Regions from separate parts of the Pseudoalteromonas sp. SWYJZ12 genome, predicted to be linked through region 3. Evidence: predicted binding sites of a transcription regulator. Region 3 holds the regulator's gene; each other region holds the start of a gene.
The links. Region 3 encodes LexA, which represses DNA repair genes until DNA is damaged. Its sites were predicted from a motif close to TACTGTATNNNNATACAGTA; they were not measured.

Region 1 (4,813 bases), on a different contig from region 3:
GTTGGGTGCTTTTTCTGTGTCATTGGCGTTAATTTGCTATCATGGCAGTTAGTTCAATAATAAACCTTATAAGTTGAAATTCCTATGTTAAATTGGTCAAAAATCGATACCGTTTTGCTCGACATGGATGGAACATTACTCGATTTACATTACGACAGTCATTTTTGGCTTAACGTTATTCCTGCGCAACACGCATTAGCAAGGGGCATTAGCCTAGATGCAGCTAAAGCAGATATTTTAAAACGCTATCAAGCTGTGAGCGGTCAAATACAGTGGTATTGTTTAGATTATTGGGAGCAGCAATTAAGCTTGCCTATAATGGAGCTTAAACGAGAGTCTCAGCATTTAATTAAAATGCGCGAAGACGTACCTCATTTTTTAACTGAGCTTAAAAAAGCAGGCAAAGAGTTAATTTTACTTACCAACGCCCACCCTGAGAGTGTCATGCTTAAATTTGAGCATACAGCGATTGATAACTACCTAGATGGCGTAGTGTCGACTCATGAATATGGAGTAAGTAAAGAGCAACAAAGTTTGTGGCACCAAGTACAAAAAGACTTAGGATTTAATAAGCAGCGCACTTTGTTTGTAGATGACAGTGTGCCGGTTTTGAATGCCGCACGAGAATACGGCATTGAGCACTTACTTGCAGTTGCTAACCCAGATAGCCAACAACCACATAACGAAATAGCCGATTACCTAAGTGTTACCGACTATCGTAAGATTATCTAACTCAACTTACGTGACTTAAATTTTTGGGTAACGCGCTTCTAGCCCTTGATATACTAACTTTGCAAAATCTGCATGTTCTGTATCAAGGCTTTTAACTACTTCAACTAAATGCTCGTTATCTTCTTGCCCATTCCATTCTTTAATATAGCTACCATCTTTGTAACCGTGATCTTGGCGGAAAAAGTTTAACGTGTTTTTACCTACGTAGCCGCGATATAAATCATCAATATCCATACCCATTTGCGCCATACAGCCGGCAAAGGCACCTGCATTAAACGTTTTATCTGCAACTGCAGAAGCCGCTAATATCTCTAGTGTTTGTTTAAAGTCATCAGCTTGTTGAGCATTACTAAGCTCAGTTTCAAGTTGCTTTGCTAAGTCTTCGTAGCTAGTTTCGCCGTCAATTCTAAGCGATAGACCAAAATGAAAAATATCAACCAACTCTAAAATAACTTGTTCAGTATCTGGTGTTTGTTTTTTCCACCATTTCCAACCATGATGATCCAACATTTCAGCACACTCAACCCAAATAGCGCGGTACCATTCAAACCCTTGAGTAAACCATTGCTCATGTACTTTAGTATTCATGGCGTTTTGCATTTCTAGCATCACTACTAGCTTGTTTAAATTGGCAGACATATCAGTTCCTGTCGTTTTGATTGGCGTAATGTTCGTTGGTGTAATAATACAGATAAAATGCTGATTGTGCATTGCTGTATATTTTTATTAGTGTGCTAGTTATGTTTATCGTGACGTCGTAAACTCATGCCATGAATCAATTAAATCAATGAAATCTTCAAAGCCACAACCACTACTTAAACCATTTTCTTCAAGCGCTAAATCGTCATCTTGATACGCTATTAGGTCTTCGCTGTCTTGATGAAGCGCATGGGCTTCAAATAATGCTTCGTCTTTCGTTAATATTAAATCTATTTCTTGGCCTTTTAGCGTTAGCGGCTCATAGCTTGAACTCACCGATGCAATAAGCGCTTGCACCATGGCTACTTTGTCTTTGCCTATTTCTTCGTTTAGCCAGCGACCAATAATAGCGTGTTCACTGCTTATTTTAATACGTAGCCCACTAATAGGGTCGCGAATAAATTGATATTCCATAGGGTTTGCCTGTAAATCTTTAATTGCGTAATTATATACGTAAACGCCCGTAAACCACAGGACATATAAAGTAAAATAGCGCCACATGGGCGCTATTTTACTCAACTTGAAAACCGTTAACTTCGCGATCTATAACGCGCTGCGTCAATAATCGACCATAAGTAAATAATAGGCACAAGTACAAAGCCTACAAGCACATAAATTAGTGCGTAACTTATTATAATAGCGAGTGCAAAAAATATAGCCGCTAAAATACGCCCTTGCACTAACTGCCCTAAACCAGGAAAAAATATATTACATAATGCTGCGATTACGTTACCGCCAGAACCTTGATCTGCCATACTAACCTCTGTATTTATTTGATTTTATAATTATTTACTTACACACTCTATGCCAATTTATTAAAGCTTACAAATCAAATAGTTAAATTAGTCTAGATTTAGAGAGTTAGTAAAAATTGCTAACTTTAGGTCAAATTAGCAATTTTTGTTATGTGTTTGCACTTTTCTATTCGCTCAATTAATTAGCAAGTTACTCGTTTTGAACACTATTTTATAAATAGCTGTTTATAAAAACAGTATTTTATTTAGCCTAACAAAAACACCTGTTATACTGGCCACAATATTGATTAAAAAGGCGTAACGATGGACGTTTCACAATTACTCGATGGCTTAAATGACAAACAACGCGATGCCGTTGCAGCCCCACTACAAAACATGCTGGTATTAGCAGGTGCTGGGTCTGGTAAAACACGAGTGTTAGTTCATCGTATTGCGTGGCTTATGCAAGTTGAGCAAGCCTCCGCTTACAGTATTTTTGCAGTTACATTTACTAATAAAGCCGCTAAAGAAATGCGTGGCCGCGTTGAAGAAACACTAAAAGCGCCTGTAGGTGGCATGTGGATTGGTACTTTCCATGGTTTATCGCATCGTATTTTACGTGCTCATCACCGTGAAGCTAATTTACCAGAAGCCTTTCAAATTTTAGACTCTGACGATCAGCTTCGGATGATCAAGCGCTTATTAAAGTCGATGAATATTGATGATAAAAAATGGCCTGCTAAACAATTTGGCTGGTACATAAGCGCCAAAAAAGATGAAGCACTTCGCCCTAAAGATATTCAAGCATACGATATTAATGAGCAAATGATGCTGCGTGTTTATGCCGCCTATCAAGAGGCCTGTGATAGAGCGGGCCTAGTTGATTTTGCTGAAATATTACTACGCAGCTACGAAGTGTTAAAAAATAACCCTACGTTACTGCGTCATTATCAGCAACGCTTTGCGCATATGCTCGTAGACGAGTTCCAAGATACAAATACCATTCAATATGCTTGGTTAAAATTACTTGCTGGCGATACTAACAGCATTATGATTGTAGGCGACGATGACCAAAGCATTTATGGTTGGCGTGGTGCTAAAATCGAAAACATTAAACGTTTTTTAACTGACTTTAGCGCAGAAACCATTCGCCTTGAACAAAACTACCGCTCAACAGCGACTATTTTGAAAGCGTCTAACGCATTAATTCAAAATAACTCAGAACGTATGGGTAAAAGCTTGTGGACCGACGGTAACGACGGCGAGCCAATCTCTATTTATGCAGCATTTAATGAGTTAGACGAAGCACGCTTTGTAAGTAGCAAACTACGAAGCTGGTTAAATGCAGGTAATGCCCTACAAGATGCCGCAATTTTATACCGTAGTAACGCGCAATCTCGTGTACTCGAGGAGGCCATGCTGCAAGAAGGCTTAAAATACCGTATTTATGGTGGTATGCGATTCTTCGAACGACAAGAAATTAAAGATGCGCTTTCGTATTTACGCCTAGTAGGTAATCGTCAAGACGATGCCGCGTTTGAGCGTGTAATTAATACGCCAGCACGCGGTATTGGCGATAAAACATTGAGCCATATACGCGATTGTGCACGAGCAGAATCGTTACCGCTTTGGTATGCCGCAAAAGCAATTGTAGAACAACAGCATTTATCTGGTCGTGCTTCTGGTGCAGTAAGTAAGTTTGTAGAACTCGTTGAACAAATAGAAGATAAAATTAGCGATCTAACTTTGCATGAGCAAGCCAAGTACACAATCCAAACCTCAGGCTTGATGGCAATGTACCAAGCCGAAAAAGGTGAAAAAGGTCGTGCTCGCGTAGAAAACTTAGAAGAGCTAATTAGTGCGTGTGATCAGTATGAGCTGCCTGAAGACGAAGAGTACAGCTCACCACTACAAGGCTTTTTAGCGCATACATCACTTGAGTCAGGTGAAGGACAGGCAGAAGAACACGAAGACGCCGTACAAATGATGACGCTTCACTCAGCTAAAGGCTTAGAGTTTCCGCTAGTGTTTATGGTAGGCGTAGAAGAAGGCATGTTCCCTTCTCAGCAAAGCAACGAAGAGTCGGGTCGCTTAGAAGAAGAGCGCCGCCTTTGTTATGTAGGCATGACACGAGCAATGGATAAGTTATACATTAGCCATGCTGAGAGTCGCCGTTTATACGGGCAAGAAAAATACCATAGCCCATCACGCTTTTTACGCGAAATACCTGAGGACTGCGTAGAAGAAATCCGTATTAAAACACAGGTTTCTCGTCCACCTGCCGCCGGGCGTTTTAGCGCATCAGTTAGCCATGCCGCATTTGAAGACAGTGGCTTTAACTTAGGGCAACGAGTTTTGCATGCTAAGTTTGGTGTTGGTACCGTACTTAATTACGAAGGCAGTGGCGCACAATCTCGCGTACAAGTTAACTTTGACGACCTTGGTAGTAAATGGTTAGTAACGGCCTATGCACGATTACAAGCGGTATAAAGCACACCTAAATGAGTTAGAGCAACAATTAGCTGGCGCGTATCATCGTCAGCTAGTGTTGATTACGGGCAGCCCAGCTTGGTGTTATGAAATACTTAACTCATTAATAGATGAAAACAATACACTTGTTGTATCAAAGCGGTGCGCGATTAAAAATT
Region 2 (4,813 bases), on a different contig from region 3:
TAATGTATTTTCGAGCAGCCGCCGCGTGCTTATTAATATTGACGATGTGGCAAAAACCGAAGTTGTGCAGCCAGGTAGTCGTGTTTATTATCGCCAACTTTATGCAGGTAGTGAGGCCGATATAAATAGCTTTTACGAGTGGCTTAAACCACAAATGAAAGAAAACCAACAATGGTACGGCGTTAAAGACCGTCAATCACCTATTTCAAATAGTTTAAACCGTGCAGAGAGCTTTTTATTACTTGCCGGCCTATTAGGTATTATTTTAGCCGCAGTGGCTATAGCCGTTTCAGCAAAACGTTATTGTGAACGCCAATACGACCCAGTAGCGATGATGAAAACGCTAGGCGGTAGCCGTTCAATGATCCGTAAAATATACATGCTCCATTTATTGCTTGTATGTGCAATGGCGGTAAGTATTGGGCTGTTAATTGGTTATGGCTTGCAAGAAATAGCAACAAGTTACTTATCAAAAAGTATGGGCACAGAGCTACCTTTAGGTGGCTTTAAACCTTGGCTGGTGGCTATAAGTACTGGCGTAATTTGTGCCGTTATGTTTTCTATTAAACCGTTATTTGATTTATTTGATATTCCACCGCTTAGAGTGCTGCGCCGTAACTTAGGTGACAAGTTGGCAATAAGTCGTGTGCATTTAGGAATGAGTGCGCTAACCGTGTTTTTATTAATGTGGTTATTTAGTAACAACATAAAAATAACGCTTATTTTGTTTGCCTCAACGCTTGCGCTAATTGGTGTGTTGTTTTTGATATCTAAATTAATATTTGGTGGCGGTCGAAAGCTTGGCTTAAAACCTGGTAACAGTTGGTCGCTTGCAATTGCGTCTATTCAAAAGCGTGCAAATGTGAACGCGGTACAGTTAATTAGTTTTTCATTAGCGATTAAGTTACTGCTGTTTTTAGTGGTACTTAAAAACGACATGATATCTGATTGGCAATCGCAACTTCCTGCCGATGCGCCTAATGCGTTTTTAGTTAATATTACGCAAAATGAGCTTGAGCCAATTAATGAGTATTTAGCACAAAAAGATATTCAGGTATCAGAGTTTTATCCCACTATTCGTGGACGCGTAAATGCGGTAAACGGCGAGTTGGTAGCACGTTCTGTATCGCTGCAAGACAACGAGAAAAAAGACGAAGAAGCACGTGCAGGTATTGGCCGTGAGCTAAACCTTACATGGCTTAAAGATGTGCCTGACCAAAATGAAGTTACACAAGGCACGTGGTTTGGTGAAAATGCGATGGCTGAAGCCTCAGTAGAGGAGTCGATGCTTGAGCGTTTAGATGTTGAGATAGGCGATACGCTTACATTTTTAATTGGTTCGCAGTCATTCGACGCTAAAATCACCAGTGTGCGCAAAGTTAATTGGGCCACGCTTAAACCTAACTTTTTTATTATTTTAAGCCCAGATGTACTTGCAGATTTTCCGGCAACGTATATTTCGTCGGTACGTATAAACCCAAATCAAAAGCGTGATTTTAGCCAGTTATTGCGTACTTACCCTACTATTACAGCGATTGATATTGATAACTTTGTTAAGCAAATACAAACAACTATTTCGCAAGTATCACTCGCCATTGGCTTTGTACTTGCAATTGTTGTGCTGTGTGGCGCGCTTGTACTTATATCGCAAGTGCAAGCTAGTTTAGGTGAGCGTATGCAAGAAATTGTAATACTGCGAACGCTTGGCGCTAAAAGCCGATTAATTAAAAACGCGACCTTGTACGAGTTTTTATTACTCGGCGGTTTAGCTGGCTTAGTTGCTGCATTTTTTAGTGATATAGCGCTTTTAATTGTGCAGCAACAAATGTTTGATTTAGCAGGTAAGTTACATCCGCATATATGGATTATTGGTCCGGTAGCTGGCGGTGTATTTGTGGCTGGTTTAGGCTATTTAATGATTGCCCGAACACTTAAACAAAATACCCAAGGATTAGTGCGTGCCCTAGGGTAAGCTTAAACTAACATGCTCCTTCAAATACCCACCTAACACGTGGGCATTTTTGTTTTTCTTTGTACTGGTAATTTATACAGTGCTCTGGCATTATTAGCGTAATTTAAAAATAATAACAATGGAGTGCTGTTTGGCCATTATTTTAGGGATCGATCCTGGTTCACGTTTGACCGGATATGGCGTTGTTGCCCACCAAGGTTCTAAATTTACATACTTAGGCAGTGGTTGTATTAAGTTAGCCGATCATCCTTTTCCGGTTAGGCTTAAAATGATCTATCAAGGCATTACACAGCTTATTGAGCAGTTTTCGCCAGAAACCTTTGCCATTGAAAAAGTATTTATGGCGCATAACCCCGATTCTGCTTTAAAGCTTGGCCAAGCTAGAGGCGCTGCTATTGTAGGCGCTGCAATGGCCGACTTGCCCGTATTTGAATATTCAGCTAGGCAAATTAAGCAAGCAGTAGTAGGTAACGGTGGTGCAGATAAAACTCAAGTGCAACACATGGTAAAAAATATTTTAAAACTACCAGGTACGCCACAGGCCGATGCAGCTGATGCACTCGCTATTGCGATTTGCCACGCTCACTCAGAACAAAATTTAATTAAACTAGCGGGTAGCGCAAGCAAAACCGTTAGAGGACGATTAAGGAAATAACTATGATAGGCCGCTTAAATGGTATTTTAGTCGAAAAACAGCCACCAGAAATATTACTCGAAGTAAGTGGTGTCGGTTACGAAGTACAAATGCCAATGACCTGTTTTTACGATTTACCAAAAATTGGTGAAAACGCGATTGTTTATACGCACTTTGTAGTGCGTGAAGATGCTCAATTATTATTTGGTTTTAATAATAAAGTTGAACGCGCCTTGTTTAGAGAGCTATTAAAAGCAAATGGCGTTGGTCCAAAACTTGGCTTAGCTATTTTATCGGGCATGTCGGCAAAGCAATTTGTAAGCTGTGTAAATAACGAAGACTCAACGTCGCTAGTTAAATTACCCGGTGTAGGTAAAAAAACAGCCGAGCGTTTAGTACTCGAAATGAAAGACAGATTAAAAGATTGGGGTAATGATTTATTTACGCCATTTAGCGACAGCGCATTAATAGAGCCAATGAGCGATGCGACAATAGCTAATAACGCAGCCGATGATGCCGTATCGGCACTGCTTGCATTAGGTTATAAATTGCCACAAGCTCAAAAAGCAGTAAAATCGATAAGCAAACCCGATATGTCTACTGAGGTTCTTATTAGAGAATCTTTAAAATCAATGTTGTGAGTAACCCATGATTGAAGCGGATCGCTTAATTGATGCGACTGAAAAAACAAATGAAGACTCTATAGATCGTGCAATAAGACCAAAACTTTTAGCCGACTACAGAGGCCAGCCTCATGTTAAGCAGCAAATGGAAATTTTTATTGAAGCTGCTCGAACCCGTGGTGAAGCGCTCGATCATTTATTAATATTTGGCCCACCAGGGCTTGGTAAAACCACGCTTGCAAATATCGTTGCCAACGAATTACACGTGAGTATTAAAACAACATCCGGCCCTGTACTTGAAAAAGCAGGCGATTTAGCTGCGTTACTTACTAATTTAGAAGAAGGCGATGTACTGTTTATTGATGAAATACACAGGCTAAGCCCGCAAGTTGAAGAAATACTGTATCCAGCAATGGAAGACTACCAGCTTGATATAATGATTGGCGAAGGCCCAGCTGCGCGTTCTATTAAATTAGACTTACCTGCATTTACGCTTATTGGTGCCACTACGCGAGCAGGCTCACTTACATCGCCACTACGTGACCGTTTTGGTATTGTGCAGCGATTAGAGTTTTATTCTGTAGAAGATTTGTCGCACATAGTAGGGCGCTCTGCACATTATCTTGGTTTAGAAATGTGTGACGACGGCGCAACCGAAATTGCACAACGTTCACGTGGTACACCACGTATTGCAAACCGTTTATTACGCCGTGTACGCGATTACACACAGGTAAAATCTGACGGTACAGTAAATGCCGAAGTAGCTAAGCAAGCGCTTGATATGATTGACGTAGATAAAAGTGGTTTTGATTATATGGATCGCAAATATTTACTCGCCATAATTGAAAAATTTATGGGCGGCCCAGTAGGGCTCGACAATGTAGCTGCAGCTATTGGTGAAGAGCGTGAAACAATAGAAGATGTAATAGAGCCGTTTTTAATTCAGCAAGGATTTATTCAGCGCACACCACGTGGGCGAATAGTGTCAGACAGCGCATACCATCACTTTGGTTTACTTCCTAAAAAAGACTAGCCTATATACTTTACTTGCTGTGGTTTATTGCACAGCAGGTAATTGACTTAGTATCGCTTTCTTTCAAATATTTATACAGGCTGGCATTTCACCTAAAACCTCAGCACACTGTTGCAAGTGTTACTTAAAAATTTATGCGCTTTATGGTTAACTGTTAATTCACAGGGCGTTAAGACTCGCGAAGCTATCCTGCGTACCATTCAAACTAGTAACCGAATTACTTATTGTAAAATAGGTAGGGCAATTATTAGTTTATAAATAATACCAATCTGCTTATATATGGGGTCTACTTAACGTTAAGAAAATTACGCTAGAACTAGGCAAAAGTTTTTGTATCTAGTTGTTCTAAATAAAAAATTTTTAACGACGTTAAATTGATCAAAGATTTATGCAGGTTGGTATAAAATATGTAGCGCACTAAATTGCAGGCAAAAAAAAGCCCGCAAAAAATGCGGGCAAACAACAAGTTGAAGGAAGTAATCCAGGGAACTACGTTTTACTAAATTTGGTTTTATCCAGAAAGAGTAAAACAATGTAATACGATAAAATAT
Region 3 (4,813 bases):
ACGTTGGCAGGCAAAATCCAATTAACTATTCCATCTAATAGTCAGTCTGGCCAACGCTTGCGTATTAAAGGCAAGGGATTAATGAGTAAAAAAGCCAAAGGTGATTTATTTGCTGTGCTTAAAATTGTTAATCCAACATCTGTTGATGATACCAGTAAAAAACTTTGGGAAGAATTAGCCGAAAAAGCTCACTTTGATCCCCGTAATAACTGGAGCAAGCCATAATGCAAATTATCGTGACACAAAAAGATGATTTACTTACTAGCAAAGAGCTATGTTTGAGTAGTGATATTAGCGAAGCAATTTTATATGAGCTAGTTGAGCACAATATTGCGGTTCCAATTGAGGGGAAGCATGTTACGCAGTGGCAATTTACGGTATCTGCAGTGACCTTAGTTAAAAAAGCGGCCCGTATTCAACATGACTTTTCGTTAGATTGGTCGGCAATAGCTTTAGTTTTACAATTGCTGGATGAGCGTGATGAGTTGATTTTCGAAAACGAAATGTTAAAGCGACATTTGAGTCGATTTAAACACTTGGAATAAAATCTGCCCTTGGGTACTTCCTAGGGCTTATTTACTCTTTGGTGAGAGTGCGCTAGTTCTTAAAAACCAATATGACTACTTTGATTTATTCTTACTTTTAATTCGGATAAATCGTTTTAGTCGTATGTTTTGCATAAGTAGTAATATTCCACTTAGGCAAAAAAGTACGCTGGTTGCTGCAAAACTAATAAGCAGCGGATTATTAAAATCCTCTCGCTCATCGTAATCCATAATATGTAACATCCAAAAAAAGTCGAAAATTCGCCATAGTGTGCTGCGAACGGTGACAACTCTGCCGTTATTTTCTGACAAGTACAGTGTTGTGTTAAATGTGTCGTCAAATTGTACCTGCCAAACATTGGTTTTATATCCAACTTCTCGCATACCTTGCTTTAGCAGTACAGCGCTTGTCACTTGAGCATCAATAAGTAAGTGTGCTTTAGCATTTGCGGTAATTTGTATTTTAGTTGGCGGCTCAAAAGGCCGGCCTGTTATACCGTTAAAGCTTTGCTGTTCATCTTTATTTATTACTGTAATTATAGGTGTGGTTAAAAAGTTCTCAAAAATTATTTGTGTTGGATTAACCACCTGAGATGCAATATCGTTAAGGGAGGCAACATAATCAGCCTGCGTAAATGGGTTATTAAGAGTACGTGTTGCAAGATGCTCCCCATGAACTTTATCAAGAGGAATAGCGCTCATGACTAAACCGCCTAATAGCCAAGCTAAAATTTGTAATGTGAGCAAATAACCGAGCCATTTATGTAACTTGCGAGCATACTTAAATATTTTTTTATTCATGTTTTAGTCTTATTATTTTTAGAGGCTAGTTTATTACATTAATGGGATTAGTTACTGCGACATTTTGTCGCAGTTTAAACTATAGCTTACTGTAATCATTTAAAAATAAAAAAGATTACACTTAAATTGCTAACATGACTTATTTGTTTAATTGAGCTGAGTGTTTGATATCCAGCTAGCTTTAAACGCTAAAAAATACTTAAAAGCTGCGAAATATCCATATAAAGTGGTTAATAGAGCATAGTTGATTTGGTATAACGGTAAAACTGCGTTAAAGTTTGCAATGAAATTATTAGAGGATAAATACGAAACGATGTCGGAAATTCAATTTTTAAATGTAGATCTTGAGCTTGAATCAAAGCAAGATATTAGTTTGCTAGTGGCAGACTTGAAAAAAGTCGCGACGATTTTACATTATGACAAAGACGAATACCGTCAATTAGCGCGTATTGAAGCAACAGGTGTAGTAAACACGCCTGACAAAGCAATAAACCATATATGTGAGCTTATTGAATCGTGTTCGCGTAACGCGCTAAAGCAATGGTTAAGCTGTTCACGTAGAACGTTTGATATTGGTTTTGAATCAGGCACTTCCCCTAAGTGCTTTAATCAAGCCTTAGATGCAGATACATTACTACGTATATCTGCGATTGGTGCGGGTATGGAAATTACAATTTACCCAATCGAAAAGTAACTACCTTCGCTCTACGACTGCTGCGGTCATTTTTGATACGCAGCACAGCTCATTGCGGCTATTTGTAATTTTTATTTCCCACACTGAACTACGTTTGCCAATATGAAACGCTCTTGCCGTTGCTGTTAAAGTGCCGTTGCGAGATGCTTTTAAATGACTTGCGCTAATTTCCTGCCCCACGCAGTAAAATTTTGTAAAATCGACAACAAAGTTAGCTGCATAGCTGGCAACTGTTTCGGCAAGTACAACGTTAGCACCGCCGTGAACCATTCCCATTGGGTTATGATGCTCAGGAATTGCCGGCATAGTGGCTACTAAGTAATCATCACCAATTTCAGTGACTTCTATTCCCATGGTTTTCATTAATGTTCCTTGGCCATCAATGCCTTGTTCTAACTGCTTGCACAGCTCTAAAGTGATGGGCTGGTACCAAATACTCATAATGACTCCTTTGCTTTTTTAATCATTTATAAACCTAGCTTTAGTTATATCCCTAAAATGTACACAAGTGAAATTACTTTGGCTATTTTAAGGCTTAATTTAAATTTGCGATTTTTATTTAACTGTATATACTCACAGTTAAATGTACTGTATGGAAAACCAGTTGTATGCGACCATTAACGAACCGCCAAGCTCAAATACTCGAACTAATTAAAGTTTTTATTAAAGACACTGGTATGCCTCCTACACGTGCTGAAATAGCGCAAACATTAGGTTTTAAAAGTGCCAATGCTGCTGAAGAACATTTAAAAGCACTTGCTAAAAAAGGCGCAATTAAAATGAAACCAGGTGCAAGCCGTGGTATTCAGTTAATTGAAGAAGAAGAGCCAGAACAATTAGGTTTACCGCTTATAGGGCGTGTTGCTGCTGGTTCACCTATTTTGGCGCAAGAGCACGTTGAAAGTCACTGCAGAATCGATCCATTAATGTTTAAACCGGCTGCAGATTTTTTACTACGCGTTAACGGTATGAGCATGAAAGATATTGGTATTATGGATGGTGATTTACTTGCTGTACATCGTACTCAAACCGCTGAAAACGGGCAAATTGTTGTTGCCCGCCTAGACGAAGACGTAACTGTAAAACGTCTTGAGAAAGCGGGTCGTAAAGTATTACTTCATGCTGAAAACGACGATTTTGAATCTATTGAAGTAGATCTTGAGAATGAGTCTTTTAATATTGAAGGCTTAGCCGTTGGCGTTATAAGAAACGCTGATTGGATGTGACTTTAAAAATAGCTTTTAAACAAGCAGTTTTATAAATGCGTACTAATTAGTACGCATTTTCTGTTTTAAATTCGCACTAAAAATAGGGCATAAATAGCTCACTGACAATTTAAGCTGTAAACTTTTTTACACTTATATTTTCCCCCTCCGAATGCGTTAAACCCCTTTGTTTTACTCATCTTTTGAACTTCCTGTTACCTAGTTGGTTACTGATTTTTTATTAATTACTCAATATCACCTGATTGTTTTTTATACTAAAACTTGCTTGTTGTTCATTTTTTAGCTAATTATTAATGTGCTGAGCTAATAATAACTCACAGCTTTTTAGTTTTGAGAACACACAATATACACAAACCCGTTGTTGGCGCAGCAAAACCAATCAATATTAAATGAGATTGACTAAAAAAATAAAAATAACGAATTGGCGTTTAAGCCGTATGCCTCTTCGCTTTGCATTCGCAATAGCATCAAAGGAGCCGTCACATGGGTAAACTGACCTCTACCTTGTGGCTTATATTATGTGTTTTTTCGCACCCAGTTTTGGCAAACAGCCAATACAATATGCGCAAAGGCGTAACCGATATAAGCAATAATGTATATCAGCTGCACATGACCATATTTATAATATGTTGTGTGATTGGGGTGATAGTGTTCGCAATTATGTTTTGGGCACTTATTCATCACCGCAAATCTAAAGGGGCTGTACCTGCCCAATTTCACGAAAGCACTAAAGTAGAAATACTTTGGACTGCAATCCCGTTTGTTATTTTAATTGCTATGGCAGTACCAGCCACTAAAACCCTAATTGCAATGGAAGATGCCAGCAAAGCTGATCTCACTATTAAAATTACAGGCTCGCAATGGAAATGGCATTATGAATATATGGGTGAAGATGTAGAGTTCTACTCTATTTTATCTACCCCGCAAGATGAAATCGCGAATCTTGCAGATAAAAATCCTAACTACTTACTTGAGGTTGATAAACCTCTCGTACTGCCAATAAATCAAAAAGTACGATTTTTAATGACTTCTGACGATGTTATTCACTCTTGGTGGGTACCTGATTTTGCAGTTAAAAAAGATGCGAATCCCGGCTTTATAAACGAAACATGGACGAACATAAACGAAGAAGGTACTTACCGAGGCCAATGTGCTGAGTTGTGTGGTAAAGATCATGGCTTTATGCCCGTTGTGGTGGTCGCTAAATCTGAGGCTGATTTTAAAACGTGGCTTGCAGATGCAAAGCAAGCTAAACAAAAAGCAGCATTAGCAGATGCCGCATTACTTGATAAAACCCTCCCAAAAGAAGAATTAATGACTTTAGGCGAACAAGTATATATGGCCAATTGTGCTGCATGTCATCAGCCTACTGGCATGGGGTTACCGGGTGTATTTCCTGCACTTAAAGGCAGCCCTATAGTGCTTGGCGATATAAAAGATCACATTGATGTAGTTATCCATGGGCGACCCGGTACGGCAATGCAAGCATTTGCCAAACAGTTATCTATAAAGCAATTAGCAGCGGTTATTACTTATAAACGTAATGC

Region 1: a site for LexA is predicted at 2,406-2,425, ahead of uvrD (DNA helicase II). Genes of this name have one in related genera too.
Region 2: a site for LexA is predicted at 2,035-2,054, ahead of ruvC (crossover junction endodeoxyribonuclease RuvC). Genes of this name have one in related genera too.

What each region holds. Positions count from the first base shown of each region.
Region 1 covers NZ_JADYXH010000004.1:3,583-8,395, reverse strand. The annotation lists gene nudE (ADP compounds hydrolase NudE) at 1-23, opposite strand, end outside; gene yrfG (GMP/IMP nucleotidase) at 85-732, shown strand; gene I6F42_RS06450 (dUTP diphosphatase) at 748-1,371, opposite strand; gene I6F42_RS06445 (YacL family protein) at 1,477-1,845, opposite strand; gene I6F42_RS06440 (hypothetical protein) at 1,962-2,186, opposite strand; gene uvrD (DNA helicase II) at 2,490-4,655, shown strand; gene I6F42_RS06430 (GNAT family N-acetyltransferase) at 4,633-4,813, shown strand, end outside.
Region 2 covers NZ_JADYXH010000003.1:40,855-45,667, forward strand. The annotation lists gene I6F42_RS04610 (FtsX-like permease family protein) at 1-1,972, shown strand, start outside; gene ruvC (crossover junction endodeoxyribonuclease RuvC) at 2,103-2,627, shown strand; gene ruvA (Holliday junction branch migration protein RuvA) at 2,630-3,247, shown strand; gene ruvB (Holliday junction branch migration DNA helicase RuvB) at 3,255-4,262, shown strand.
Region 3 covers NZ_JADYXH010000015.1:12,397-17,209, forward strand. The annotation lists gene I6F42_RS14705 (DnaJ C-terminal domain-containing protein) at 1-225, shown strand, start outside; gene I6F42_RS14710 (chaperone modulator CbpM) at 225-545, shown strand; gene I6F42_RS14715 (membrane protein) at 621-1,346, opposite strand; gene I6F42_RS14720 (hypothetical protein) at 1,660-2,040, shown strand; gene I6F42_RS14725 (PaaI family thioesterase) at 2,041-2,481, opposite strand; gene lexA (transcriptional repressor LexA) at 2,649-3,266, shown strand; gene coxB (cytochrome c oxidase subunit II) at 3,750-4,813, shown strand, end outside.